Regions from separate parts of the Shewanella sp. VK101 genome, predicted to be linked through region 3. Evidence: predicted binding sites of a transcription regulator. Region 3 holds the regulator's gene; each other region holds the start of a gene.

Region 1 (7,134 bases), 630 kb from region 3:
AACGATTAGCGCTTGAGACCGAGGGGGAGGCCAAGGCAAAATAGCCTACCCCCCCTCGGTTTTTTGGAGTCTCCCATCAACGCCGTGCAACTCTTTTTGTATCCCTTACGCCAGAGTGAGCCTTTAAAAATAAAAGACCTGGCGCTGTGTCTGACGCCGGCCGAGCGGGAAAAGTTTGCCCGAATAAGCCATAAAGAGGTACAACAACGGGCAATAACAAGCCGCGCCTTGCTGAGAAAGACCCTGAGTACTCAAGCGCCGCTTGCAGCCCGGGAGTGGTGTTTCGATTATGGTCCCCAGGGTAAGCCGCTCCTTTGTGATGAGCAGTTTCAACAGACTCAGCTGCATTTTAACCTCAGTCACAGCGGTGATTGGCTGCTGTTGGCATTGCTGAAACATCCTTCTCCTGAGTTGCAACTCGGAGTCGATATAGAGCGTTTACGGATGCGCACGGCTATCGATACTGTGATGCGCCACTATTTTGCGCCTTTTGAGCTGCAGCAATTACGAAATCTGGATGATGCCACGCGGCGAGAGGCGTTTTTCGACCTCTGGGCCTTGAAAGAGTCTTATATCAAAGCGACCGGCAAGGGGTTGGCGCAGCCGCTCGATGGTTTTGCGTTTGACTTGAGCTCAGGGGAGGCATGCTCGGCCGAGCGGCCAGCCGAGATTGTTGCGATGCGCCGTGGGCTTTTGCTAAAGCCTAAGGAAAACACCCAATGGCAGAGTTGGCTTGGCCATATGGAGCCGGGTTATCGATTGGCCCTGACGCTGGGGGCGCCTGCAGCCATCAACTGGCAACTGCAGTGGCACCTTGGTCAGTAGCACTCTGAAATAGGTTACCGGCAAGAATGAAAAAGCGGCTTTAAAGCCGCTTTATGTTCGATTACTGTCTTGCCAGGCGTTGGCTTTCCGGCACGTGCTCAAAGTCACTGCGGAAAGGGTTGATGTCCAATCCGCCTCTGCGGGTGTAGCGGGCGTAGACGGTCAATTTACTGCAATGGCAGAAACGCTTCAGATCGGTGAATATCCGCTCCACACACTGCTCGTGGAACTCGTTATGCTGGCGGAAAGAGATCAGATAACGCAGCAGTTTTTCCCTGTCTATCTTGGGTCCCTGGTAGCGGATCATCACGCTGCCCCAATCAGGCTGTGAGGTGATCAAACAGTTGGACTTAAGCAGGTTGGAGTTCAAGGTCTCGGCGACTATCTGCTTGTCGTCTGTGCTGTCTTCGAGCCATTTGGGGTTGAACTCATAGTCGCTGACTTCAATATCCAGATCGTCAATGCAGTGCCCCGGCAGCTCAACAACTCTCTGGCTGTTGAAGTGCTTGGGCTCAATCACTCTGACTTTTACCTCGCCATTGGCACAGCGGCTCAGATCTTGGGTCAGGGTCTGCTCGACGGCTTCAGTACTGTCAAAGCGGGTTTGATTGAAACTGTTCAGATAGAGCTTGAAGGATTTGGACTCAATTAAATGCTCACTGTTGAGATCCAGCTGGAACTCGGCGATGGCCACCATGGGTTTGCCCTTGGCATTGAGCCAGGAGAGTTCATAGCCGGTCCAGATATCGGCCCCCTGAAACGGCAGAGGCGCACTCAGGTTGATTGCATCACGGTTGAGTTTGCGGGGCACACCCTGCAACAGCTCAGGGGCGTAATGCTCTTGATAATCTGTCTGCTGACCCAGTGTCAGGCCAGATAAGGCTTTGGCGTTCCGGTAAGGGTCGTGATTCTGTGTCATCAAGCGGGTTTCCGTGTCAAAATAGGCCACCATTATACCTGAATTTGGAAGTGCGATAAGTGTCTTGTGCCCAGGCGTTGGAGCAATTTCTCAGCCGTTATCATCAAAGTTACCAGTCGAGTCTGGGGGAAGGCCCCAGATATTATGCCAGGGGAGAGGCCTCGCCCTGTGTGCTGCAGGAGGATGGTGAAGATCCGCTACTGTGGCAGACTATTCGCCGAGAACAGCCAGGCAGCTTTGCCAATGTCAGTCATGCGCTGGAGTTGCCGCTGCATGCCGATATCGATGAGTTTTATGGGCAGTTTTTTGCCGCGCATCTGTTGTTTGAAGCCGATTTCGGCGAAGGGGAACTATTGCAGCCCTGGAGTCAGGATGATTTTGAGTTCCTGCAGCAGAATCTGATTGGGCACCTGATGATGAAACGCAAGCTCAAGCAGCCACCGACCTGGTTTATCGGCCTATTGGGGCAAGGTGATGAGATGATCTGCGTGGATAACGAAACCGGTGCTGTCTGGCGTGAGACCCCGGGTGAGCTCCCCTCAAAGAAGCTGGCAGACAGTCTGGAAGAGTTTCTCGCTTTGCTGCGCCCCAGAGTGGCGCCGGCGGTTGAGCCTGTGGAGCCGGCCATGGCGAATGTCGACCATCCCGGTCTCTGGGCGCGGATGAAGCTTATGTGGCAACACCTGTTTTCCCGCCGCTGACAGTCGGGGTTACCACAATCACTATTGATTGATGATCACTGCTATTGATGATCCTAGGCTATTGATTGTCCCAGTTTATTGATGATCCCAGGAGAGGTTGGAGACTATCCGGCAGTTGTCACAGCGGAAATGAAACAGATCCAGCAATGGGCTGGGCTGGCGCCAGTCCGGGTTGCCGCAGCGGGGGCAGGGACGGGCCAATTCGGCTTGTTTACTCTCTCCCCCGACCCGGTAAAGGTAGTAATAGGTAGGAATTTTGGTCAGATATTCGATACGGCCGCGCAGATCCCAGCCGCGGCGGAACAGATCGCTGTCCGGGCTGGAAAGCTCCTCGAGGGCGGCAAATTCGGCCTTGGTTGCTGCGGCCATCTGCAGTTCATCACAGGCTTGCCACTCGGTTTGCCAACGGATCACCCGCTTGTGATCGCCGTTGAAGGTCGCGGGAATGCGGTAGAGTGGAATGGGTAGCAAGTTATCGCCGCTGCGCAGCGGCGAGCACATATGCACATAGCTGGTATAAAGCAGCTGCCAACTTGGGGGCTCCAGGGTGCTGACCTCGGAATTGATATCCTGACCTATGAGCTTTTCCTTGGGGGTCAGCAGTTTGGCCTCGGTTAACTGCTGCAACGCCTGTTTGGCCCAGGGACTGTTGTGCCTGTTGGCCAGACTGGTTTCTTCCGGTAGCAGCAGCCTGACTCTGAACTCCCCGTCCCTAAAGGCCACCGCAAATTCCCGTCCCAATACCTGACCGTTGGCCCGCCAGGCCTCAAGCAGGGTATTGATGGCTTTTTCTGCGGCGCTGATAGTGGTGTTGGCAAAGCATTCAAACCTGAGTTCGCAGACAAACATTATTGCTGTTCCTCAAGCTTGGCGAGTCTTTGTTGCAAGGCCGCGAATTCTTGTTTCAGTTGCTGCTGTTCCTGGCGTAGCTGGCTGATTTCCTGCTGGAGAACTTCTACTGTGGTGACAGCTTGTTGTGGCACGGTTTCTTGCAGTTGAGGTGCGTCTTCAAGCAGTTTTTCCCGTTCACTCTCTGGCAGGGATTTGAAACGCTGCAGACCTTCAACCAGCAGTGGCATTGGTAACTTGTTGCCGAGTCTTGCCTTAATCAGTGCCAGAGAGGGAGTATGGCCGCTTTGGGCTACTGCCGCCGCGGCGGCCATGACCTGTTCCAGTGGAGTGGACATCTTGGTAAAAAACCTCACATTTTCGCGAATAGCTACATAGTGCAGCAGTTGTTTGCTTTTATCATTTTGATATTTATCAGTTTATTTGTTGGCCTGCATGTTGCATAGCGTTTGCTGCATTTGCTTAACAAAAGTCAACATTTGATAAATATAACAAGGAGTGACAATGAACAAGTTATTACTGCCACTGATGGGGATTGCAAGCTTAGGGCTTAGTGCCTGTGTGGTCAATGTCGGCGATCACGAAGCCAACTGGGATGAAAAGGAGTCCTGGCAATTGCAGCAACAGCAAAATCAGCAACAACTGGCCAAGTTGACTCTGGGAATGGATCAGCAACAGGTGCAGCAGCTCATGGGGCAGGCCGACTTTAATGAAGCCTTTCTCTCCAATGATCAGCAAGTACAGGTACTATTTTACCGTACCCGCCACAGACACAGTGATGGCAAGACCACCAAGGATGAGTGCACCCCCTTGGTGTTTCGCGATCAACAACTGATTGGCTGGGGCGATAAGGCTTACGCGCAGCTGTAATTCACACTCATCCCAATTTCAATCAACTCCTGAGCTGGGCGTCCAAATGGTCTATGGTGTCTGACCATTGAGCGTCCTCGGCCAGAGCCTCTGTTAAAAAAGTGCGCTGCGCTTCATTCCAGAATGGTGCATCCACCAGTTTGACTCCCTCGGGGATAGAATGTGCGCCGATAAAGCCTTCTATCGCCTTACTGCTGCTAGGGAGTCCCAATTGCTCAAATAAATGGGCCAAGTCTGTGTGGGTGGTATCCATATTCTGACCTCCAGAAGTCCTGACATATCTTGTCAAGGTGATGAGTGAACAAGCCTTAATAAAACAGATAGTAAGCCTTATTCCTTCCCCTTAGGGAAGGTGCAAATAAGTCCTCGCGGCCTTCTCTTTTGTAGAGAGTGGCTTGCACAGCAATTGGCGTTCAAGGCATCTGACTGAAGGCATGCCGAAGTCAGATAACGCAGAGAGCGGGTTGCTGTGAAAGCCCCGAAGGGCGTGGCTTACAGGCCTGCCTGCTGTGTTGTGCTTCTTGCAAAGGACTAGGGCCATTTGCTGCGAACCACGCCTTGCATCCAAGCCCGTAAGCCGACGCAGAGCCCACATGGGACTTGTTCGCGCCTTCCTTAGCTTATACCAATCTGCCTAAAGATGAAGTGACAATGCCTGGCAAGCAAGATCAAGATATTGCACTTTGATCCAATATTGTTAAATTGGAAATTGCCCTTTTGGCTGACAAGGACAACAACAAATGGAAACCCAGACTCCCGATTCTCTGCGTGCCGTCTACCTGACAGCGGAAGATTTGCGCCTGGCCGCATCAATTCTCTATAACGCCTATCACGATGATGCGTTTTTTCAGCAGACCTTGCCGGCCGCCAATGCCGTCGAATATGAACAAAAGCTCAGAGCCGCGATCCGTGAAGAGCTCAATGAGCTTTGGCAACAGGAGCAGCCTCTTATTGGGTTGTTCGACGCTGAGCGCTTGATTGGGGTTGCCTGCGTGGTGACCTCATCACTTCCCCAAGGGGAGGGACGCTATTGGCATTGGCGTTTGAAAATGCAGCTGGGGACAGGCTGGCAATCGACGCAGAAGTTGATGCAGAAGGAGAATTCAATTCTGGAGCACCTGCCGGCTACTGAATACGGCATTATACAGTTCATTGCAGTAGCTTTAACCGAGCAGCGCAAGGGTTATGGCAAGTTGCTCGTCCAGGCGGTATTGGGTTGGTGTGATGAGCAGCCGGAGCTGGAAGGGGTTGGAGTCTTTGTGACTGAGGATGGCCATTCTCATCTGTTCCGAGAGCAAGGCTTTGTACCCGTGGTTGAGCTCAATATAGGGCAGTTAACCGGAGAGTTGCTCTTTTACCACAGTCATACCGATGATGACGTCTACCAATAACAGGAGTTAAGAGTGGAGCAAAAGTACAAGAGTTTTGCTGAGTTTTATCCTTTCTATCTATCTCAGCATTCCGATCCCGTATGCCGAGGTTTGCATTATCTAGGTTCGACCTTGGTATTGCTTATTCTGTTATTCAGCCTGCTTAGTGGACAATTTGTATGGCTCTTGGCTCTGCCTGTGGTGGGTTATGGCTTTGCCTGGATTGGTCACTTTGGTTTTGAACACAATAAGCCGGCGACCTTTCAATACCCAGTCTACAGCTTGATGGCTGACTGGGTCATGTTGGCCCAATTTGTCAGTGGCAAACGTCGTTTCTGAGTGTTTTTGGTTATTTACCAGTACCAATGTAAGATATGTCTCACAAAGCTGTGCGACAAACATAAGACTTATTGGCTGTTCTTACTGGCGAATAATTAAATATTGTTAATAAACAAGTGATTAGCATTTCATTAGCGACTGCTGAATATTTGTCATTCCCAGCCTGTTCTAAAATTGACCATCTCAAAGAGGGGTCCTTGGGTACACTTAAGTCGTGGTCAGGGCAGGATGCTTTGACAGAGCTTCCAAGGAAAGGAGCTGAAATTACGAGCCTCAAGGAAGAGGGAGCTGCAAGGAAAGCAACGCCAAGGAGTTTAAGGCGGCAGCCAAGGAAGGGCAAGTGTCAGGATGACACGTTTTGGAAAGGCCTATGCAAGGACGAGCTGCAAGGAAGCCTGCTAAATGGATTTCAGTCATGGATGACAATCAAGACAGGAGGTCTTGAAACCATTCCAGGGAAGTTCAAGCCAAGGAAATGGCTCGCAGGGAAAGCAGTATCCATGATGGATACACAGGAGATTTTTCCGGTAATAAGGAAATTGCCGCGCCAGGAAAGGCAATTTGAGACAGGAAGGTCTGCTAAGGAAAGCGTTCAGGACGAAGTAGAGGACAGGCTCAGGGATGCCAGCCTTTGGGTTAAGGGAATACCCAACTCATTGACGACAGCTGCTAGTGGATGGGCAAACATGGAAGATGAGTGCCAGGAGGCCACAAGGAGGCTCAAGGGAATTGAGCAGACACCAGGATGGTTGTAAGCAGGGATGAAAAGATAGCTTGGAAGCTGTCGTAACTGAGACAAGGTGTCCACAGGAAGAAATTCATACGCATGGAAGGTGCAGGGAGCACAACTCAGCGGGATGGCTGACAGCAGTAAATAGGGCGCGTCTTAGGACGCGCCTTTTCTTTTGCTGTTTTTTCTTATAGGGCGTCATTAAAGCTAGGGTCATTCCGGTACTGATTTATAGGCGATGTGTCTTTAACTACACATCGTTTTCCATTAAAGCCGGGCATCGTGTGCGAGATGTCTCACAAGACTGTGAGACAAACAAGAGTTAAACAGCAGGTTTTGTCGTTAAAAAACAATTAAGCTTTTTAAAATTAATTGGTTATGCACTCCATTTCAATTGCTACAAAAAAGTTGCACGAGTTATTGAACGGTTTCTGTACAACCCTGGAGCCGGGATTGGATTAGTATTTAAATCATCCAAGGACAAGGATGATTCAGGGAACAAGGTCAGGAAGACCTAAACCGTGAGGAACA
Region 2 (7,134 bases), 2.4 Mb from region 3:
TCTGTGACTTGATCTATGGTGATTTTTGCCCGGGTTTCTCCGGCCACGGCGCGCATCTGGTTCATGCGGTCGGGCAGGTTTTGTTGCAGCACGATTTGGAACTGATCGCCCACGCGGATGCCGTTGCGTCGCCCAAGGTTGAGTATCACTCTATCTTGTTGACGCACGACTATCTGTGCCAGCAGCGGTCTGCAGGCCAGTGCCATATCGATATCTTTACTGGCATTGGCCAGCACCTTATCTATGGCCTGCCCATAACTGGCACGCCAGAATCTGTCGCTGTTGGGGGCGACGGATTCATTTTTGGCAAACTCCCAGGGCGCGGAAATGCTGTAGTTCTGATACCAGATCTGCTCGCCGCTGATCCCATGATAGAGGCTGAGCTGCAGCTGAAACAGTCGCTGAGGCTCGCTGTCCCACAGGCCCATAAAGCCGGACTCGGCCGGTTCGGTGGAGATATCTATGATTTGCGGCAGCAACAGATACTGGCTGTCGGTAATTTCACTTATCCAGGTCGGCAAACGGTAACCCCGGATATTGATAAGCTCTTCTTTGATATCCAGCCGCTCTTTGGCATGCAGGTGGGCAAAACTGGTGGAAGATTGCTTATCCAGCGTTGCCGCTATCCGCTCGGACAGGCTTCGCTGGAAATTTTCCAACTGACCATAACGCAGTTGGCTTCTGTCCTTAATGCTGGCCTGTGGCACCAGGATAGCGGCCTTGATGGCTGAGCTTTGGCACTTGTTATCCGGGCCGTCGAGAATATCGAGCCGCATAACCACCTTGAGCTTGTCTCCCTGGCGCATTTCGCTGACCAGTTCGACACTGCTTATCTGCGCCTGGCTGGAGAGGCTGAAATCGTTTTGGGTCAAGCGCCCCTGGCTGACACTCTGGGTTGATTGGAAACTGCCGCCACGGGAGAGCAAGGCCATGTTGATGGCGTTGTCCATTGCCGCTTCCCGTGCCTGGGTCAGATTGCCATTGATTATTTTGGCTTCACCTCGGGCCTCGGTCCACTCTGCCATGGCGTTCAGGCTGATGCCTAGCAGCGGCAGCAAGAGCAAAGGGCGCAATCTCATAAGACGGTTCCTCAAAATAAGAGTCAGGGTGACGGAATTTTGCCGCCACTTAAACTGGTATCGCTTGCTATTCAAATTTTATGCCAGCGCCATCCATTCACAGCTGATGCAGCGCAGTTTGCGACCATGACTAAAGCGCGGCAAGAGTTTGCCGATAAGGGAACAGAGAATATAAGTTCCCATTGCCCGCCAGTGGATAAATTGAAGGGGCAAATGAAGGTGTGGGAAATGAAAAGGCGTAGATAAGCCCCTTAAACATCTTCGTAAAAGCCTGTAATAAGCTGCCAGGCAACCGGGTTTGTTCGCCGGTGTCATCTGTTTGTACTTGGTCTGCAGGCCTAACTTAGGTTGGTATTTTATTTGCATAGCTTTACCCCAGTGAAAGGAACTTGGCGCTAATCGAGTTAGCCGTGGTGCTTAATGACAACCTCGGAGAAAGCGCGGCATAAGTCAGGTAGGTCAAGGTTCACGCCAGGTCCAAGAGTCGCCAGGTTCCTCAATAAAGCAAGTGCCCGCCAGGGTACCAGTGGGATGGATATTATGTATAAAGCCCTGTGTATATTGCCTTTACTCTTGCTGCCTGCTTGCGGCATGACTTCGCCGCAACAGCAGGCCGAGGTCAAGTCTCAAGCGGCGCCAGTCAATCTATTGGCGCAGCAGTTGGTTGACGAGTTGGTAACTCATAATGACGCTCTCAAGCCGACCCAGCCGCTATTGGTGATGACACCAGTGATGGTGGAAGACATGCAGAGCAGCAATGCGCTCGCTTCACAACTGCAGCAGGGGCTGATGACGGCCTTTCATCAGCGCGGTTTTAACCTGGTGGATTTGAACCTGGCCGATGCGGTGCGGGTAACGCCACAGGGGGATTTCATCCTTACCCGTGATTGGCAGCAACTGCCGACCGATATTGCGGTGGAGCATGTACTGGTCACCAGCATGAGTCAGGCGAAAGGTGAAATGCTGTTCAACAGCCGAATTGTCAACGTCAACAACAACCGGGTGCTTTCGGCAGCCGGTGTGCGGGTACAGGAGCAAGAGCTGCCCGGCTACTTGGCGCCTTCCAATAAGGTGGTGTCAAAAGAAGGGCTGCTTTATCGCTACGAAAGCCGTGGTGAGGATAAGGGCCGGATAGTGGGAGACAAGTAATGAAGCATTGGAACAAAACACTGTCATTGGCCACGCTGGCGCTGGCGTTAATTCTGGGTGGCTGCGCCGATAAGGACAGATATGTGCAGTGGGAGACTGAGGCGCCGAGCAGTTTTCCCAAGTTGACGGCAATAGGCTATGCCCCGCTGGCCAGCCAACCGGCCAAGGAACAGTCGCAAAAGGTGCTGATGGCGATGCAGGCATCCAAGATTGCCGCTTATCGTGAATTGGCCGAACAAGTCTATGGTCAGCGATTGTCGGCCGACAGCAAAGTCAGTGACTGGATGCTGAAAGGCGATAATATCCAGGCCTCGGTTTCCGGGGTGATCCGCGGTGCTAAGGTAGTGCGCAGTTATCCGGCCGGAGATCATTATGTGACCGAACTGGAGCTGGATTTCGCCCGGGTGTGGGATCTGTATCAGCAGCAAAATCGCCCCCAGCGAGTCAAAGAGATCACTTATTTTTAGGAAGGTGAGAATAAGTCCCCGCGGCGTTCACTTTTGTAAATTTTGTAGAGAGTGGCTCGCACCTTCAATTGGCATAAGCAAAAAGCAGCCTTGTTTGGCTGCTTTTTTGTGGCCTTTTATGGCTTAAGATGCGTTGCTGAATTGAGGGCTGAGCTTTGCGTTCTGGGCTGAGCTTTGCGTTCCGGGTCGAGTCCCCTGAGTAACCACCTTGAGTTCAGACTAGGGCTGGGGGCCACAGGCGGTGATTCTGACTAAAGAGTTGAGCTTACACAATAAGCTATAAGCAACAGCAGTCGGGTCTTAATCAAGCCTTGAGATCGTTGCCCAGGGTGGCGATGGTTGAGGTTTTGCCCTTTCCATCATAGGTCAGGCTGGAGGCGTTACGGCTGACCTGCAGCGCTTGCGCCAGGCGATTGATACTGGCCATGCTCAGTTCTATCAGGCCGGCATTTTCCTGATTGCGTAGTTGGCAAGCGGCCAATAGTTCGCGAGCTTCACTGACCTGTTCGGCCAATGGTGGCTGACTGAGTTTGGCTTGTTCAGGATGAGAGGAGAGCGCTTCATCTACCGCCTTGACCTCATTGAGCAGGTCGCCCTTGTCTTTGGCCAGTTGCAGCAGATTATCGGCATTGCGATCCAGCAGGGCGTTTTTTTCCTGCTCGATCAAGTTCAGCAGACGCTCGAGTTGAGTCGTCTGCTGTGCTATCAGGCTGGTGATATCCGGGGTATCAGGCATCAGGACCCTTTATTGAGTTCGTTCAGTTCTGATTCGAATTGAGATATGTTGGCTGCCAGTTTTTCCGGGTCAACCTTATATCTGCCTTCGGCGATCGCTAATTTAATTTCGGTGATCTTCTTTTGATCTATTTCCGGCAGGGAGGCCATTTTACTCTGTACTCCTTGCAGTTGCTGCGCCTGTTGTGACACCACAACAGAGTCAGCTTTCTGCGGAGCAGCACCTTGCTGAGCTGTTTGGCTGCTCTGAGCTGTGTTCTTGTGGACTGAACCTGTGTTCACCCTGGGTTGATTTTGCAGTTGTTTAATATCCATAGCCATCTCGGCTCCAGCCTTTTCTCTGATTACCTTGCTGTCTTATCGGCACCGCCAAGGGGAACTTTAGCATTTTTTACATTCGAACTTCCACTTCGCCCACATTGGTGACAGTAGCCTCCAACACTTTGTCTGAGCGAGTGTTTTTTACCCGAATCTGTTCCCCAAGGTTACCATCATGCAGGGCTTCACCAACAGTTTTTATTTGAAACTTCTCGTTACGGGCATAGATGGAGACTCTGTCACCTTTGCAGACAAAGCAGAGATTGGCGGCAAATACCGGATAGTCTTTGGCTATGCGCCGCTTGAGGCGGGTACCTGTGACTGTGGCTATATCGTCAAATTGCGCGCCGCGCAAACTGGTTTCATCTATGTAACGCAGCGCCAGATTTTCCGGCCCAAGCACAGTGCCCGGGGCCAGTGTCTGGGTAGCCACTACCACAGGGTAACTGATATCCACCCGCACCGAGACATAGATTTGCCACGGGTAGCTGAGCTCCGGACTGTTACAACCTATGCGTACCGTATTGTTGCGGCTTATCTCTCTGTCGCTGGCAAGTTCGGCCGTCAAAGGCGAATTGCATCTGGGGGGCGTGAGCCTGGAATCCAGTCGCTGCGGCGTGATGGTAATTTGAGCATTCTCGGCCGCCAGCACTTTTTTGGCAACTGCCTCTTTAGCCAAGCTTTCTACGGCCGATATACTGGGAACAAAGCTATTCTCTGCCGCCACCGCTGGGATGGGCATTAAAATTGTAGCCAAAATGTACGCAAAATTTACTTTCATAATGAACGGGCTAGCTTGTCTCGCCAGATTACACCTATACTTTCAATGATTCGCGGATCCCAGTGCTGGCTTCACCACAGGTTTAGTCAGAAATTTGACTGAGACCCAGTGTCTTGGACAAAGCAAATAGTATGCCTGTCTGCGTGACAGCAGGTATTTATCAATACAAAGACAACAAGGCAGCCTTATGTCGAGCATTCTTGAATCAGTCAACAAGCGCACTCAACTGGTCGGACAAAACCGTCTCGAACTTCTGTTGTTCAAACTCAACGGCAGGCAAAGGTTCGGGATCAACGTGTTCAAGGTTAAAGAGGTTCTGCAGTGTCCACCGCTGACGGCACTGCCCAAGTTGAACTCCTTCGTTAAGGGCGTGGCCCATATTCGCGGCACCACAGTGTCGGTTATCGACCTCAGTGCGGCGACCGGCGGCAAACCCATAGATGATGTCAAGGATTGCTTCATCATTATTTCCGAGTACAACCGCAGCGTGCAGGGCTTTCTGGTGAAGTCTGTCGAGCGGATCATCAATATGAACTGGGAGTCCATCATGCCGCCACCGGAAGGGGCAGGGCGATACTCCTACCTGACCGCGGTGACCGAAATCGAAGGTGAGTTGGTTGAAATTCTCGATGTTGAGAAAATTCTCGATGAAATTTCGCCGGTTAAGACAGACATCAGTCAGGAAATCGATGAATCTCTCACAATCGACAGAGAGCAGCACTATCATATTATGGTGATTGACGACTCTTCGGTGGCCCGTAAGCAGATCATTCGGGCGCTGTCTTCGTTGAACCTGCAGATAGATACCGCCAAAGATGGTCGGGAAGCGCTGGATAAGTTGAAAAGTATCGCGTCGGAGATGGACAATGTCGCCGATGAGATCCCGCTGATTATTTCAGATATTGAGATGCCGGAAATGGATGGCTACACCCTGACCGCCGAGATCCGTGATGATCCCAAGCTGAAACATATCAAGGTGGTGTTGCATACCTCGTTGAGTGGGGTGTTCAACCAGGCCATGGTGCAAAAAGTGGGCGCCAACGATTTTATTGCCAAGTTCAACCCCGATGAATTGGCATCGGCAGTTAACAAGCATCTGAGTTTATAGTCGCTGTCTGCTGTGGATTTTTATGACTATAGTGAGTTTGATGTCTTGTGTTGCAAATGGGGCTGGGGTATAACGCTGACCCAGTTTTTAAATGGCGCTGCATTGAGTTGCAGCGACGTTTTCACGGATAGTTAGGACACTAAGGTGCCAGATAAATCTCTCGCAGAAACTGAGTACAATCAATTCAGGCTGTTTCTTGAACAGCACAGTGGCATTGTATTGGGTGAGAACAAACAGTATTTGGTTCGCAGCCGTTTGGCGCCTTTGATGGGGAAATATGGCTTGCCATCCCTGTCGGACGTAGTTAAGCAGTCGATGCGGCCCACCGAGCGTCAGTTACGCGCTGAAGTCGTCGATGCCATGACCACCAACGAAACCCTCTGGTTTCGGGACAAGTATCCTTTTGACCTGCTCGGCAATACATTGTTGCCCGGTTATGCCAAGCTGGGGCGGCCGTTGAAGATTTGGTCGGCAGCCTGTTCATCCGGCCAGGAACCCTATTCACTGGCGATGACAGTGCTTGAATATCAGCAGCGTAAGCCGGGTGCTTTGCCGGGTGGCGCCATGATCCAGGCTACAGATTTGTCACCGTCCATGCTGGAGCGTTGTAAAAACGCCGAATACGATAAGCTGGCGTTGGCCCGCGGCCTGTCTGAAGAGCGCAAGCGTCAGTTTTTTGAAGCCCTGCCCAACGGCAATATGCGGGTTAAAGACAATGTGCGCCGTTTGGTGAGTTTTCGGGCTCACAACCTGCTTGAAAGCTACACCTTGCTCGGCAAGTTCGACATTATCTTTTGCCGCAACGTGCTTATCTATTTTGCGCCGGAGGCAAAGGCAAAAATACTGCGGCAATTTGCTGCCGCCCTTAATCCCAAGGGGATACTGTTTTTGGGCGCCAGTGAATCGATTGCCGGGTTGACCGATGAATTCGACATGGTGCGCTGTAACCCAGGCATCTATTATCAAAAGAAAAACTAACCACCTAATCATTTGATTTTTAATTAGATAGTTTGAAAGGCTCGTCAACTTGGACGGGCCTTTTCTGTTTTACCTTTCACCCTAACGGCCATCATCTTCTTATCTGTTATCCTCCACTCTATATCTGGCACAAAGCTTGCTTTGTTTTTGTCGAGTCATTGGAGGAGGCGGTTTTATGGCGATCAGTTTCGATAAGGCCCTTGGCATACATCAATACACTCTGGGCATTCGCGCCCAGCGTGCCGAAGTGCTTGCCAGCAATATAGCCAATGCCGATACCCCACATTATAAGGCTCGGGATGTTGATTTTTCCTCGGCGTTGCAGGCGGCAAAAGGGCGGCAACAGGGGATGAGCATGGCGGCAACTTCTGAAAAGCATTTCGACCTCAAGGCGCTGACAGCCCAGCATGTGCAATATCGGGTACCGGATCAGCCGGACACGGGTGACGGCAATACTGTCGATATGCAAAAAGAGCAGCAGGCCTTTATGCAAAATGCGCTTGAATATCAGATGTCGCT
Region 3 (7,134 bases):
TGACCATCGAACAGCACCTGGCCGTGATCCGGAGTCAACTGCCCACCAATGAGCTTCAGCAGCGTGGTCTTGCCTATGCCGCTGGGCCCCATGATGGCAGTAACTTTACCCCTGGGAATCGTGAGGCTTATCTGCTCATAAATCACCCTCGAGCCACGACTGAAGCCGAGATTGCTGACCTCGACCAGGGGAGAAGGATTTTGCTGCTTGCTGGATTCCGGCATCAAAATGAAATGGAGACCTTGTCTAGTGGAATTCAAGTACGGCGCAGCTGTAGCTGCCATGGCACATAAGGCCCGCCGTTATAAGGCTTGATACTGCCGCAGGCTTACTGAATTGACGCTGAATGGCGCCCGGTAACCCGTATGGCCAAGCCAAAGATAAGCGATAAATTGTACGCAATTGAGGATAAGCGCACAACTGAATCAATAGTATCGCGCCGTGATACTTTCAATTTGTAGCAAATACGGCGAAAATGCACGCCAGAATCCGTAGCTTTGTTTACTGCATGTTATTCAATATTTTCTTGCTGCTCGCCGGCTTGTCCGTCCTGGTCTGGAGTGCCGATAAATTCGTTTATGGCGCCGGGGCTTTTGCCCGTAACCTGGGGTTACCCCCCATGTTGATAGGACTGACCATAGTGGCCATGGGCAGTTCGGCCCCAGAGATGTTCGTCGCCGCCAGCGCCTCCATGGCCGGCATGCCGGATACGGCCGTGGGTAATGTGCTGGGCTCTAATGTCGCCAATGTCAGCTTGATCCTGGGGTTGACCGCCCTGCTCGGGGCTATTGCCGTCAGCTCCAAGACCCTGAAACGGGAGATCCCCATGATGCTGGGTGCCACAGTGCTGGCGGGCTACTTCCTGCACGATGAGTATCTTAGCCGCAGCGAAGGGGTTATTTTACTGGCGCTGTTCTTCGGCCTGATGGGCTATCTTATCTGGCATGCGCTGACCAATAAGACCAAGGATCCACTCGCCGACGAAGCTGATGCCGAGATCCCCAAAGATGTGCCCACTGCCAAGGCGGTACTATGGTTGATAATAGGCTTGGTACTCTTGCCGCTGTCGGCGGATTGGATGGTGGACGGTGCCGTAGGCATCGCCAAGTCTTTTGGACTGTCTGATCTGGTTATCGGTCTAACCATCATTGCCGTAGGCACCAGCCTGCCGGAACTGGCGGCCTGTGTGGCCGGTGTGCTCAAGAAAGAGGACGACCTAGCCATAGGCAATATTGTCGGCTCCAACCTGTTTAACATACTGGCAGTACTGGCTATACCCGGCCTGATAGCCCCGGGGGTAATCGATGCCGCGGCGGCCGGACGCGACTTTTATATGGTTCTGGGCACCAGTTGTGCCCTGGCACTCCTGGTGCTGAGCACAGGCAAACAACGTGAACTCAAACGCTGGCACGGTGCCTTACTACTGATAAGCTTCATCGGCTATCAATACAGCCTGTTTCAATCCCACTAGCGATGAAGGGCAAAAAGACGAGAGACAACTATGGCAGAAGCTAAGCAACTGCGCCAATGGGGCCGCAGAGTAATAGATATCGAGAAACAAGCACTGGATAACCTGTACCAGTTTGTTGATTCCCCCGAATTCGCCCAAGCCTGCGAACTGATCCTCAACTGCAGCGGCAAGGTGATAGTGATGGGGATGGGGAAATCGGGCCATATAGGCAACAAGATTTCTGCCACCCTCGCCAGCACGGGCACCCCGGCATTCTTCGTTCACCCGGGCGAAGCCAGCCACGGCGACCTGGGGGTGTTGAGTGAAAACGATATCGTATTGGCTATCTCCAACTCGGGCGAGTCCAGCGAAATTCTCACCCTGATGCCCGTCATCAAGCGCCAGGGGATCCCTATGATCTCCATGACAGGTAAGCCCGAATCCACCATGGCCAAGCTGGCGCAGCTGCATCTGTGCATCAAGGTGCCGGAAGAAGCCTGCCCGCTGGGTCTGGCGCCCACCTCCAGCACCACGGCCACTCTGGTGATGGGAGACGCCCTGGCGGTCGCCCTGTTGCAGGCCAAGGGCTTTACCAAAGATGACTTTGCCCTGTCGCATCCCGGCGGCGCTTTAGGACGCAAGCTGCTGCTCAAGGTCAGCGATGTGATGCACAAAGGCGAAGAGCTGCCGTTGGTCACAGAAGATATCTGTATCACCGACGCCCTGTATGAGATCTCCAAGAAGGGCCTGGGTATGACCGCCGTGGTCAATCAACAGAAGCAACTCGTGGGTATCTTCACCGATGGTGATTTGAGACGTGTCATAGACGCCGGAGTCAACCTGCGTACCACAAAAATCAGCGACGTCATGACCCGTGATTGCATCACCAGTGGTGACAATATCCTCGCGGCGCAGGCGCTGAAGGTGATGGACGAGAATGACATCAATGGTCTTATTGTCATCAATGGCGCCAATGAGCCGATTGGAGCACTCAATATGCTGGATATGGTCAAGGCGGGGGTTATCTGATGAGTCATCAAGGTTTCTACGGCCCCATAAGCGAAGATAACTGGCAAAGAGCCGCCAAAATCAAACTGCTTATCTGTGATGTCGACGGTGTCTTCTCCGATGGCCGCATCTATATGAGCAACAGCGGCGAAGAGCTGAAGGCCTTCCATACCCGCGATGGCTATGGGGTGCGCTCGCTGCTGTCCTGCGGCATTCAGGTGGCGGTGATCACCGGCCGCAAGTCCCAGATAGTCGAAAACCGCATGACGGCCCTGGGGGTAGACAAGATTTATCAAGGCATAGACAACAAGCTGGAGCCCTATGAGGCGCTGCTTAAGCACTATGACCTCGAGCCTGAACAAGTGGCCTATATAGGTGACGACATTGTCGACTTGCCAGTGATGAAGCAAGTGGGGCTGGCGGTTTGCGTGGCCGATGGCCATCCTTGGGTAAGGCAGCACTGCCACATGGTCACTCAGATTGCCGGCGGCCATGGGGCACTGCGGGAGCTGGCGGATCTTATCCTGCTCAGTCAGGACAAATTTGAAAATGCCCACGGAATGAGTATATGAATAGGGTCACCCTGGCCATTATTTTGTTTTTCTCCACTGCACTTATCCTTTACTGGCAGGTGCAGAACAAGCGCAACGCTCAACAGAGTGAGGCGCCTGTGGATGTGGTTAGGCCTGACTTTGTCGCCGATGACCTGCGCTCGGTCAACTTTGATGAGCAGGGCAATGTCGCCAGTAGGGTCGCCGCGGCCCACATGGAACATTATGAAGCCAGTGAAAAGACCTTCTTCAACCAACCGGTTTATCTGGTCTATCCGGACAAGGGCGAGGCACAGTGGCGTCTGTCTGCCAACGAAGGCAGGCTCAATCGCAAGAGTAACCGAGTAGTACTTGAAAATAATGTTATCATCGACGCCATTAGCCCCAATGAACCGATCCAGAGCCTGAAAACCAGTTATGTGGAGCTGGATCTGGACACCATGATCATGACCTCAGATCGCGAGATCCTGATCGAAGGCAAAGACTTTAATATCAAGGGATCCGGCCTGTACGCCGATCTCAATGCTCAGCAAGTGAAGCTGACCAGTCAGGTGAAAGGAACCTATGAAACCAAGTAAGCTTTTTATCGGTGCCCTCTTGTGCATCACAAGCCTGTCGGCGTTGGCCATTGAAGAAGATCTGTTGCAAAAAGTACAGATCAGCGCCGCTAATCAGTTTGCCGATATCAAAAACAAGCGTGTGGTATACGGCGGGCCTGTCACAGTCACCCAGGGCAGTTTGAAACTGCTGGCCGATGAACTCACGGCTTACACAGAAGACAAGAGTGGCGAGCGGATCCTGGTGGCCAAGGGCTCACCCGCTACCTATACCCAGAAACTGGAAGACGGCCGTCTGGCCAGTGCCAAGGCCAAAGAGATCCACTACAACATAGACAGTCGTATCATGACCCTGCTGGGCCAGGCCAAAGTAGAACAGGACGGCAGTGAAGTGACCGCCGAGAAGATAGTATACGACATCAACAAGCAGCAGTTGGAAGCGGAAAGCAGCGGCAAAGGCCAAGACAGGGTAACCACTGTTATCCAGCCAGAAAACTATCAGGATCTCAACAAGAAAGAACAGCAGCAGGAGCCGCAATGACCAGCACCCTGACGGCACAGAATCTGGCAAAGAGTTACAAGAAACGCAACGTCGTCAAAGACGTCAGCCTGTCGGTCAATACCGGCCAAATCGTGGGGCTGCTGGGCCCCAACGGGGCTGGCAAGACCACCACCTTCTATATGGTGGTTGGGCTGGTACAGAGTGACAAGGGCCGTATCTTCATTGACGACGACGAGCTGACCCTGGATCCCATGCACCTGCGAGCCCGTAAAGGCATAGGCTACCTGCCACAGGAAGCCAGTATTTTCCGCAAGCTGTCGGTGCATGACAACATCATGGCCGTGCTGCAAACCCGCAAAGAACTCAACAGCGACGAGCGCGAGGAACAGCTCGAACAACTGCTGGAAGAATTCCATATTACCCACATACGTGACAGCCTGGGAATGTCCCTCTCCGGCGGTGAACGCCGCCGAGTGGAAATCGCCCGGGCATTGGCCGCCAATCCACAGTTCATTCTGCTGGATGAGCCATTCGCCGGTGTGGATCCCATCTCAGTTATCGATATCAAGAAAATCATCGAACAGCTTAAGTCCCGCGGTTTGGGAGTGCTGATCACAGACCACAATGTTCGCGAAACACTCGACGTTTGTGAGCGAGCCTACATAGTCAGCCATGGGCAGTTGATCGCCGAGGGCACACCCGCTGAAATCTTGGACAACCAGCAAGTGCGCGCTGTGTACTTAGGCGAACAATTCAGGCTATAGTTAGGATCATGTCATCCGGTGGCAATTCCGGGTATTATAGTTTGTTATTATTGAATTTTTTCCTTGAAAAATAACGAGTAGGGATTAGCGGTATAATGAAAGCGTCACTCCAGCTCAAACTGGGTCAACAGTTGACCATGACACCTCAGTTGCAACAGGCTATTCGCCTGCTGCAACTGTCGTCCCTTGAGCTGCAGCAAGAAATCCAGGAAGCCTTGGAAGCCAACCCTCTGTTGGAAATGGCCGAGGACAACCAGGATGACGCTATCGACGACAACCACAAGGAAAACGACGCCGGCGAGTTGAGCGCCAAGCAGGAAGATGGTTCCACGGTAGAAACCTCAGAGGCATTGAACAATGAGTCTATGCCGGATGAATTACCTATGGATACCACCTGGGACGAAGTCTTTACCGCCGCCAGTGCCTCCGGGCCGGCCATGGGCCGTGAAGATGATATGCCCTTCCAGGGGGAAACCAGCGAAGGGCTCTATGAACATCTGGAATGGCAGAAGAACCTGACCCCGTTTTCCGATACCGACGACGCCATTGCCACCGCCATTATTGATGCCATCGACGAGCAGGGCTATCTGACCCAGAGCACAGAGGAGATCCTCGAAGCCATGGGCAACCCTGAGATTGAGCTCGATGAAGTCGAGGCAGTACTCAAGCGGATCCAGCACTTCGATCCTGTCGGCATCGCCTCCAGAGATCTGCGCGAATGCCTGCTGATCCAGTTGCAACAGTTCAACGCAGACACCCCGCATCTGGCCGACGCCCGCTTGTTGATTGACGAACATCTGGATCTCATTGCCGCCCGCGACTTCCGCACCCTGATGCGCAAGACCAAGCTCAAGGAAGATCAGCTGCGTGACGCCATCAACCTTATCCAGAGTCTCAATCCCCGCCCCGGCTTGCTGGTGCAGCCGATGGACGAGGAATATGTGATCCCTGATGTCAGTGTCTGGAAGAAAAACGGCCGCTGGGTAGTAGAACTCAACCCGGACTGTATGCCCAAACTCGGGATCAATCAGCAGTATGCTGCTATGGCTCGTAGCGCCCGCAGTCAATCAGACAGCCAGTTTATTCGAGGTCATCTTCAGGAAGCCAAATGGTTTATCAAGAGCCTGGAGAGCCGCAACGACACCCTGCTCAAGGTGGCCAACTGTATAGTGCAGTTCCAGCAGGGATTTTTTGAATATGGTGAAGAGGCCATGAAACCCATGGTGCTCAACGATATTGCCGAAGCGGTCGAGATGCATGAATCGACCATATCCAGGGTCACCACTCAAAAGTATATGCATACACCCAGGGGAATATTTGAATTGAAGTACTTCTTCTCCAGCCATGTCGGCACCGAAGATGGCGGAGAATGCTCTTCCACGGCGATCAGGGCTTTTATCAAGAAGCTCGTGGCAGCGGAAAACCAGAAGAAGCCTTTGAGCGACAGCAAGATGGCGCAACTTCTGGCAGAACAGGGAATCAACGTTGCAAGACGCACCATAGCCAAGTATCGCGAGGCTATGATGATACCACCGTCGAACCAGCGTAAGAGTTTATAAATCCACAGTTGGAAATTGGAGGAATCTTTCTATGCAAATCAACCTGACAGGACATCATATCGAGATCACCGACTCACTGCGTGACTACGTGGAAAGTAAGTTTTCTAAACTTGAACGCCATTTCGAACAGATCAATAATGTGCACGTTGTGCTCAATGTACAAAAACTGCAACAGATAGCCGAAGCCAAGATCCACCTCACAGGCGGCGAAGTCTATGCAACTTCTGAACATGCCGACATGTATGCCGCCATCGACGTTCTGATTGATAAATTGGATCGTCAGGTCATTAAACACAAAGAAAAGCTGACAAAACACTAACGATGGAACTGAGTACCATCCTGCGGCCGGAGTGCACTACCTGTGCCACTCCGGGCAGTAAGAAAAAGGTACTGGAGCTGATTAGCGATCTCGCTAGCGCCCAGTACCCCACCCTTTCCTCTCAAGCGATTTTTGAAAGCCTTTTGGCCCGCGAAAAGATGGGGAGCACAGGTATAGGTAATGGTATTGCGATTCCGCATGGCAGACTACCGGACATTACAGAGCCGATTGCCGTGTTGGTCAAATGCGAAGAGCCTATCGCCTTCGATGCCATAGACAACCAGCCGGTGGACATACTGTTCGCCCTCCTGGTGCCCGCAGATCAATGTCAGCAACACCTGAGTACCCTATCCGCCATGGCTGAAAAGCTCAGCGATAAGGCGATACTCAAGCAGTTGCGAAAATCCAGCGACGAAACAGAACT
Region 4 (7,134 bases), 2.0 Mb from region 3:
TTTGTAGAGAGTGGCTTGCACAGCAATTGGCGTTCAAGGCATCTGACTAAAGGCATGCCGGGTCCTGCCTGAGTCAGATAACGCAGAGCACACATGGGATTTGTTCGCACCTTCCTTAGATAAGCGCTTTAAAGCCCGAAACAGTGTAAAAGGAGCCAAAGACAATTACCACATCTTCGGCGCCGAGTTTGGGTTTGAGGTATTGCCAGCAATCCGGCATCTGTTCAAATTCCCGGGCGTCACAGCCATCCGGCAGGGCTTTTCGCAAACGGCCGGCATCGGCACCACGCTCATTATGCAGCGTGACCAACAACCAGCTGTCTATGCTAGGCGCCAGCGCCTGCATCACGCCTTCGATATCCTTATCCTTGAGCATACCGCAAACGCCATAGACTCGCCCCTTGGCCTGCAGTTCATCCAGCCTTTGTGCCAGGTAACGGGCCGCGTGGGGATTGTGCGCCACATCCAGAATAATCAGCGGCGCCTCACTGATATGCTCCATTCTGCCGCTGAGCCTGGCACTGGCGAGCCCTGAGCGAATCGCCGCTTCGGAGAGTTCAGGCCAGAGTTGTTCCAGCGCAGCCAAGCTGGTGGCGGCATTGGGCAGAGGTAATTGCGGCTTGGGTAAGTCTGCAAACTGCCAGTGCTCACCGCAAAAATCCCAGCCTGTGCTGGTTTGGCTGTAGGAAAATGCCTGCCCCACCGCCTTGAGTAAGGCGCCCTTTTCATTGGCAACATCAACTACGCTGGCAGGCATCTCGGCATCGCCCACTATCGCCGGGCGGTTCTTACGGAAGATGCCGGCTTTCTCACGGCCAACCAACTCCCGGGTGTCACCAAGATACGCCTGATGATCAAGATCTATGGCGGTTACCACACTGACATCGGCATCTATGATATTGGTGGCATCCAGCCTGCCTCCCAGGCCCACTTCCAGAATAACCAGATCCAGCTTGGCCTGCTTGAACAGCAGTAACCCGGCCAGGGTGGCATATTCAAAGAAGGTCAGCGAGGTGTCGCCCCTGGCCGCTTCTATGGTTTCAAAGGCCGAGATAAAGTCGCTATCCGGTGCATCGACGTCGTCTATTCGCACCCGCTCATTGTAATTGATGATATGGGGTGAGCTGTAAACCCCGACCCGATAACCCGCCGCGCGCATGATCTGCTCCAGCATACGGCAGGTGCTGCCCTTGCCATTGGTACCGGCAACAGTGATCACCTTGGTGCTGCCCAGTGACAGCACCCCGAGCCTGGCCGCAACTTGGGTGACCCGCTCGAGCCCCATATCGATTTCGGTCGGATGAATGGCCAGCAGGTAGTCCAGCCAAACAGACAAAGGAGCGTTGGCTCCCGGTAGCTGATGCGGATGAGCGGATGATTGCGACATTTGATTCTTCCCTTAAATCTTGATGTTGCCGCAAGCAAAAGCGTAGCGGCAACAGCATGCTAACGGTTTCAGTCCGGCATAAACAGTGGGCCCATGGCCAACTTGGGCAGTTGATATTGCTCAGGATAGCTGACATGCACCAGATAGAGGCCATTGGGTTTGGCCGTGGGGGCAGCCTTGGTTCTGTCTTTGAGCTCCAGCAACTGTCCCAGCCAATCCAGCGGCTGATTGCCAAGCCCCACTTCCAGCAGCGAGCCGACAATATTGCGCACCATGTGATGCAAAAAGGCATTGGCTTCGATATCCACTATCACATACATACCATGGCGGGTCACACTGACTCTGTGCACATTGCGAAACGGGGTGCGCGACTGGCATTGGATCGCCCTGAAACTGGTGAAGTCGCGCTCGCCCAGCAGATACTGAGCCGCCTGATGCATCTTCTGTTCGTCTAGATCGCCGTGATAATGGCTGACGCCACCACGCAAAATGCCGGGACGGAAATTGTGGTTGTAGATAATATAGCGGTAGCGGCGAGCGGTTGCCGAAAAGCGGGCATGAAAACTGTCATCCACCTCTTTGGCCCAACGCACCGCGATATTGTCCGGCAGATTGGCATTGACGCCCAGGGTCCAGGCGCCTTCTTTACGCACGGCAGAAGTATCAAAATGCACCACTTGCCCGGTGGCGTGTACCCCGGCATCGGTGCGACCGGCGCATTGCAGTGCTATCGGCTCATTGGCGACCATGGATAAGGCCCGCTCCAACTGCCCCTGAACTGAATCCACTTCCGCCTGGCGCTGCCAACCATAATAGCCGCTGCCGTCATATTCGATACCCAACGCGATACGCATCTGTTTCTCCCCTGATCTCAAGGCGGCGAATTCTACCACAGAGCGAGCATTCGCCTCCAAGAAAAAGCCCGGACAATAAACGGACTGCATAAAAAACGGCGCTCCAGGCGCCGTTTGAGTATTGATTGAGCTCTAGCCCAAGGTTTTTATCAGGGCTGCAGCTTCCTCTTGCTGGCGGGCGTTGCCGTCCAGCTCCACCTCTTTAAGCAATGCCTTGGCGCTGTCTTTGTCATCGATTTCGATATAGGCCCGCGCCAAGTCCAGCTTGGCATTGACAGAGTTTTCCTCATCATCGACATCGACCATAGCGGCGGCGCCAACGAGGGAGTCGAGCTCACCCATATCCACATCCAGCTCCTTGTAGGGGTCGGTATCACTGTTGCCTTCATCGGCTTCACTGAGCAGGCGCTCAATATCGATAAAACCGTTTTCCTTCTGGAAGGCGCTGAGATCGTGCTCAGGTACCATGCTGGAAGCCACCTTGCCTTTTTCTTTGGCATCGAGGGCCGCCAGTGCTTCATCCACTGTCAGTTTATGGTCTTCGAGATCCAGCGAGTCATCATCATCCAGTTCGAGACTGAATTCCTCATCCGCCTCGGCTTCCTTGGCAACGTTTTCAGAAAAAGCGGCCAACAGGTCATCGTCGCTCAGGCTCTTGTCACTGTCGTCAGTATCCTGGGCCAGGTCAATATCCAGAGCCTGCTCGGTATCTGTTACGCTGTCTTCAACATCAGCAGCCTGTTCCTGATTAGAGAGTTCCTCTTGAGCCAAGAGCTCTTCTATGGCTGAAGGCTCTTCTTGCGCTGAGGGCTCTTGCTTTTCTTGCGCTGAAGGCTCTTTTGGCGCTGAGGGCTCTTCCTCAACCAAAGGCTCTTTGGGTGCGGAGGGCTCCCACTCAAGAATATGGGGATCATGGCTCTTGCTGCCGGCCTTGAGATCGTCGAAGAAGCCGGAATCCTTGTCGCTGCGTTGAGCGCTTTGTGGCGCGCTGTCGGTATCCCTGCTCTCATCGGCTAAAGTATCGGTTTCATCGGACTTTTTAGGCTCATCCAAGTCCTCAACCTGCGACAAGCCTGCCAGCATGGCATCCAATTCGGCATCGCTGCGCTCAGTGGCATCACCCGACTCAACCTCTGAGCTATCTTCCTCGTCAGTATCAGCTATCGCCTCATCAACGTTATCTATCGCAATTACGTCATCCGCAAGCCCAGCCAACAAGGCGTCCAGATCTTCACTCTCTCCCTCAGCTTGAACCTTCTCTGCTTCCGCTTGAGTCTCGACAGCATCGCCCAAGTCATCGAAGCCTGCCAGCAAGGCATCTATGTCTGCCTCTGTATCGCTGGAGTCTATGACAACATTGTCATCTTCAAGCTCTGCGGCGATAGCGTCACTTAAGTCTTCCGTTTCAGTGCTCTCTGCTGCCGGCGAGTCGAATCCAGCCAACAAGGCATCAATGTCTGCTTCTTCGCCCAGCTCGGTATCAGCTGAGTCATCCTCATCCAGCTCGGCAGCAATGGCAGCGCTAAGATCTTCCTCTGCTTCAGTCTTACTATCGTCTTCAACTTGAGTACCGGCTTCAATTTGAGGTTCTGTGTTTTCATTGACGTCAAACCCGGCCAGCAGCGCATCGAGATCGGCTTCCTGTGTCTCATCCAGAGTCTCTTCAGCCTGCTCATCTTCTGCCAATTCGGCAGCGATAGCGGCACTGAGATCTTCATCCTCATCAATGACTACAGCGCTGTCATCGGCCTGGCTCTCCAGATCCAAACTCTGCAGCTCTGTATCCAATTCAGGCTCGGAATTCTGCTCTTCGGGCTCGAGATTGAGATTCTGTTCAAGCTCGGCTTCAAAGCTCTGGTCGAAAGCGGCCGTCACATCTTCGGGTAAGGTTTCACTGAGCTCAGGCTCTGATGCTGGAACACTTTCGGCCTGCAACTCTTCAGGAATGGTTTCCTGTTTATCGGTATCGTCCAATCCGGCCAGCAGTGAGTCCAAGTCTTCCTCTGCGGCGTCTTCCTGCTCACCCGACTCCTGCTCGCCCATGGCTTCGGCCCAGAGATCATCGAGGGACTGGCCTTCATCTTCGGCCTCTTGGGTGTCATCCCCCTCTCCCGAGTCGATGAACATCTCCTGCGCCATGTCCATCTGCTCGTTGTCACTCTCAACTTCCGGCTCAGGCTGCAGCGCTGAGCTGTCGACATCCAGCAGTGAATCAATGGAATCGTCCGGATCATCATCCAGATGCACCGCCAATTCATCGTCGGCATTGGCCATCTCGGCTGTGGCCGCGCCGGCGACAGCCGCGGCAGCCGTTGGAGCCGCTTCGGTCTGTGGTGCTTGGGCATCACTCTGTTTACGTCTGCGGCGCAGCATGCTCCATAGCAATAACAACAGCAGTACCGCGGGTATGGCCGCGGCCAGGGCCAGTAACAACGGGTTGTCCATCAGGCTGCGCCAGAGGTCGTCCGGCTCATTAGCCGTAGCACTGGCAGCTTGAAGTTGCTGCTTGAGTTCAGCATTTTCGGCTTTGAGTTGCTGCTCCTGCTTTTTGCTGGCCTGCAGCGATTCTTCCAACACAGACAGACGCTGATTCAGTTCATCGATTTGCGCTTGCAGCCCTTGGTTATCGGTATTGGCCACTGTGAGCAGATCCTGCGCGCGTCCCAGTTCATCGGTCAGGCTCAGATTGCGGCTCTGCAGCGCTTCAATGCTGTTGTCGTCGGCCGTTTCCGGAGTTGCTTCCGTGGCTGCTTTTTCGGTTGTGGTGGCTGGCGATTTGTCTGCAGCCACTTGAGTTGGCTCAGTCGATGGCTCACTGACTTTCGGCTGCGCGCTGTTTTCCTTGGCACTTGTAGCTACCTTGGATGGCTGCGCCGCCGTAGGAGTTTGGGTGGCCGGCGTTGGCTCTTTTGCGGCTTGGCTTTCACGCTCGGGGGCTTTGGCAGTTTCAATTTTGCCATCATCTGCTTTTAGCGGCTTACCGGAAGACCAGCTCTTGTCGTCCTGCTCGGCACGGGCTCTGGCCATACTCTGGGGAATAGCCTGCATCACCTCTTTGGAAGGGATCAGCAGTATCATGCCCCGTTCCAGGCTGTTGTAATTATTGGAGGTGAAGGCGTGCGGGTTGGCCTCAAATATAGCGGCCATGACCTGATAGATGCTAACACTGGAATCCGGTCTGACTTTCTGGGCAATGCTCCAGAAGGTGTCTGATGGCGTAGTCGGACCATACTGGCGTACCTGTTGGCGCACCTGACCATCAGGGCCGGTAATTTTCAGGCCTTCTGCATGGGCGGGTTCAATGAGAGTACCTTGGTTCAGGGCAAAAAAAGCGGCCATCAGGCCAACAAGATATGAAGTGCGAAAGTTCATCCATTCTTCCCTTTCAAGCGCTGGTTTCGCCAACTGACGACTGGCTTTAGGCATTTGTATTTATTGAGATTACTATAAACCAGAAATGTCCGCCCTGCTACTGTTCACATTTGCAAAACAAAAAAAGCCTGCTGCTTGCAGGCTTTTTCAACAGAAACAAGAAGTTCTAGAGATAATCGCGGATTAGGATTTCGCCTATCTGTACACTGTTGAGCGCCGCGCCCTTGCGGATATTGTCAGAGACCACCCAAAGATCTATACCCAGATCGTGAGAAATATCCTTGCGCACCCGGCCGACATACACAGGGTCACTACCGGCACCTTCGGTGACAGCTGTCGGATAATCATCATCATCTTCAAACAGCACCACGCCTTCGGCATCCCGCAATACCGCCTTGACTTCCGCGGCATCAACCGGCTGCAGCGTCTCGATATGAATCGCTTCCGAATGGCCATAGAACACAGGTACCCGTACCGCGGTAGGGTTCACCAAGACCTCGCTGTCGCCGAGGATCTTCTGGGTTTCCCAAACCATCTTCATCTCTTCTTTGGTGTAGCCATTTTCCATAAACTTATCTATATGCGGCAACACGTTGAAAGCTATCTGCTTATCATAAACCTTGGGCTCTGAAGGCAAGCCCTGCAGCAGCTTGGCAGATTGACCCGCCAGCTCTTCAATCGCCTTTTTGCCTGTACCGGAAACCGACTGATACGTGGCCACATTGATACGGCTGATCCCAAAGGCATCATAGATAGGCTTGAGCGCCACCAACATCTGAATGGTTGAGCAGTTGGGATTGGCGATAATATTACGGTTACGGAAGTCGGCAATCGCCTGTGGATTGACCTCTGGAATAACCAATGGAATATCCAGGTCGTAACGGTAGTGGGAGGTGTTATCTATCACCACACAACCGGCATCGGCCGCTATCGGCGCCCACTTGGCCGAAACATCACCACCGGCAGAGAAGAAACCTATCTGCGCCTGAGTCCAGTCGAAGCTCTCCACATCGAGGATCTCTACCTGTTTACCGTGAAAACTCACGGTTTCACCGGCGCTGCGACTGCTGGCCAGTGGAAACAGATTCGCCACCGGGAAGTTACGCTCCTCAAGGATTTCTATCATGGTTTGACCCACAGCCCCTGAGGCACCCAATACGACAACGTTAAATTCCTGCGACATTTACAGACCGACTCCTGAAAAACCTAAATGAGACAACCAATCTACCCCAGAACCCCCGGCGTTTGAAAGAGTCAAAGCACTGAATTCTCGCCTATGGCGGTGATTTTTTCTCATGTCATCAAAACCTGCGGGGTTTTTCAGCATTTTCCGGAATTTTTCATCGTCATCACGTAGATCATAAATAAATCGGCATAGAGACAATAATGCCTTTTCATCGGGCATACTGCTGATATCGAGCCGGGAATTCCAGCGCTCGGGCAATAGAGTGGCAAGCGACTTGTCCGCCGGGCGATTGAGTATCGCCATCAAGGCCTGATATAACATGAAAGTGCCCCGGG

Evidence for each region. The regulator sigma-54, encoded in region 3, starts transcription at its own class of promoters, with help from an activator protein. The targets are predictions, from matches to a motif close to GTTGGCACGNNNNTNGNNT.
Region 1: ACSHSR_RS06270 (DUF3192 domain-containing protein) is a predicted target of sigma-54. The motif match lies at 3,720-3,738, and genes of this name have one in related genera.
Region 2: ACSHSR_RS14585 (FlgO family outer membrane protein) is a predicted target of sigma-54. The motif match lies at 1,427-1,445, and genes of this name have one in related genera.
Region 4: ACSHSR_RS12655 (FimV/HubP family polar landmark protein) is a predicted target of sigma-54. The motif match lies at 5,629-5,647, and genes of this name have one in related genera.

Annotation. Positions count from the first base shown of each region.
Region 1 covers NZ_CM151402.1:1,394,067-1,401,200, forward strand. Annotated here, with positions in the region: gene ACSHSR_RS06240 (hypothetical protein) at 1-9, shown strand, start outside; gene ACSHSR_RS06245 (4'-phosphopantetheinyl transferase family protein) at 85-825, shown strand; gene queF (NADPH-dependent 7-cyano-7-deazaguanine reductase QueF) at 887-1,744, opposite strand; gene syd (SecY-interacting protein) at 1,804-2,445, shown strand; gene ACSHSR_RS06260 (Zn-ribbon-containing protein) at 2,521-3,294, opposite strand; gene ACSHSR_RS06265 (hypothetical protein) at 3,294-3,632, opposite strand; gene ACSHSR_RS06270 (DUF3192 domain-containing protein) at 3,799-4,164, shown strand; gene ACSHSR_RS06275 (DUF2789 domain-containing protein) at 4,187-4,417, opposite strand; gene ACSHSR_RS06280 (GNAT family N-acetyltransferase) at 4,905-5,555, shown strand; gene ACSHSR_RS06285 (Mpo1-like protein) at 5,568-5,873, shown strand; gene ACSHSR_RS06290 (hypothetical protein) at 6,071-6,628, shown strand.
Region 2 covers NZ_CM151402.1:3,271,485-3,278,618, reverse strand. Annotated here, with positions in the region: gene ACSHSR_RS14590 (flagellar assembly protein FlgT) at 1-1,079, opposite strand, end outside; gene ACSHSR_RS14585 (FlgO family outer membrane protein) at 1,611-2,228, shown strand; gene ACSHSR_RS14580 (LPP20 family lipoprotein) at 2,228-2,695, shown strand; gene ACSHSR_RS14575 (flagella synthesis protein FlgN) at 3,000-3,431, opposite strand; gene flgM (flagellar biosynthesis anti-sigma factor FlgM) at 3,431-3,751, opposite strand; gene flgA (flagellar basal body P-ring formation chaperone FlgA) at 3,822-4,529, opposite strand; gene ACSHSR_RS14560 (chemotaxis protein CheV) at 4,717-5,637, shown strand; gene ACSHSR_RS14555 (CheR family methyltransferase) at 5,782-6,615, shown strand; gene flgB (flagellar basal body rod protein FlgB) at 6,791-7,134, shown strand, end outside.
Region 3 covers NZ_CM151402.1:766,471-773,604, reverse strand. Annotated here, with positions in the region: gene mlaF (phospholipid ABC transporter ATP-binding protein MlaF) at 1-224, opposite strand, end outside; gene ACSHSR_RS03505 (calcium/sodium antiporter) at 509-1,471, shown strand; gene ACSHSR_RS03500 (KpsF/GutQ family sugar-phosphate isomerase) at 1,502-2,479, shown strand; gene kdsC (3-deoxy-manno-octulosonate-8-phosphatase KdsC) at 2,479-3,030, shown strand; gene lptC (LPS export ABC transporter periplasmic protein LptC) at 3,027-3,587, shown strand; gene lptA (lipopolysaccharide transport periplasmic protein LptA) at 3,574-4,107, shown strand; gene lptB (LPS export ABC transporter ATP-binding protein) at 4,104-4,832, shown strand; gene ACSHSR_RS03475 (RNA polymerase factor sigma-54) at 4,928-6,391, shown strand; gene hpf (ribosome hibernation promoting factor) at 6,423-6,710, shown strand; gene ptsN (PTS IIA-like nitrogen regulatory protein PtsN) at 6,713-7,134, shown strand, end outside.
Region 4 covers NZ_CM151402.1:2,806,908-2,814,041, forward strand. Annotated here, with positions in the region: gene folC (bifunctional tetrahydrofolate synthase/dihydrofolate synthase) at 116-1,387, opposite strand; gene truA (tRNA pseudouridine(38-40) synthase TruA) at 1,456-2,241, opposite strand; gene ACSHSR_RS12655 (FimV/HubP family polar landmark protein) at 2,374-5,613, opposite strand; gene ACSHSR_RS12660 (aspartate-semialdehyde dehydrogenase) at 5,780-6,796, opposite strand; gene ACSHSR_RS12665 (4-phosphoerythronate dehydrogenase) at 6,797-7,134, opposite strand, start outside.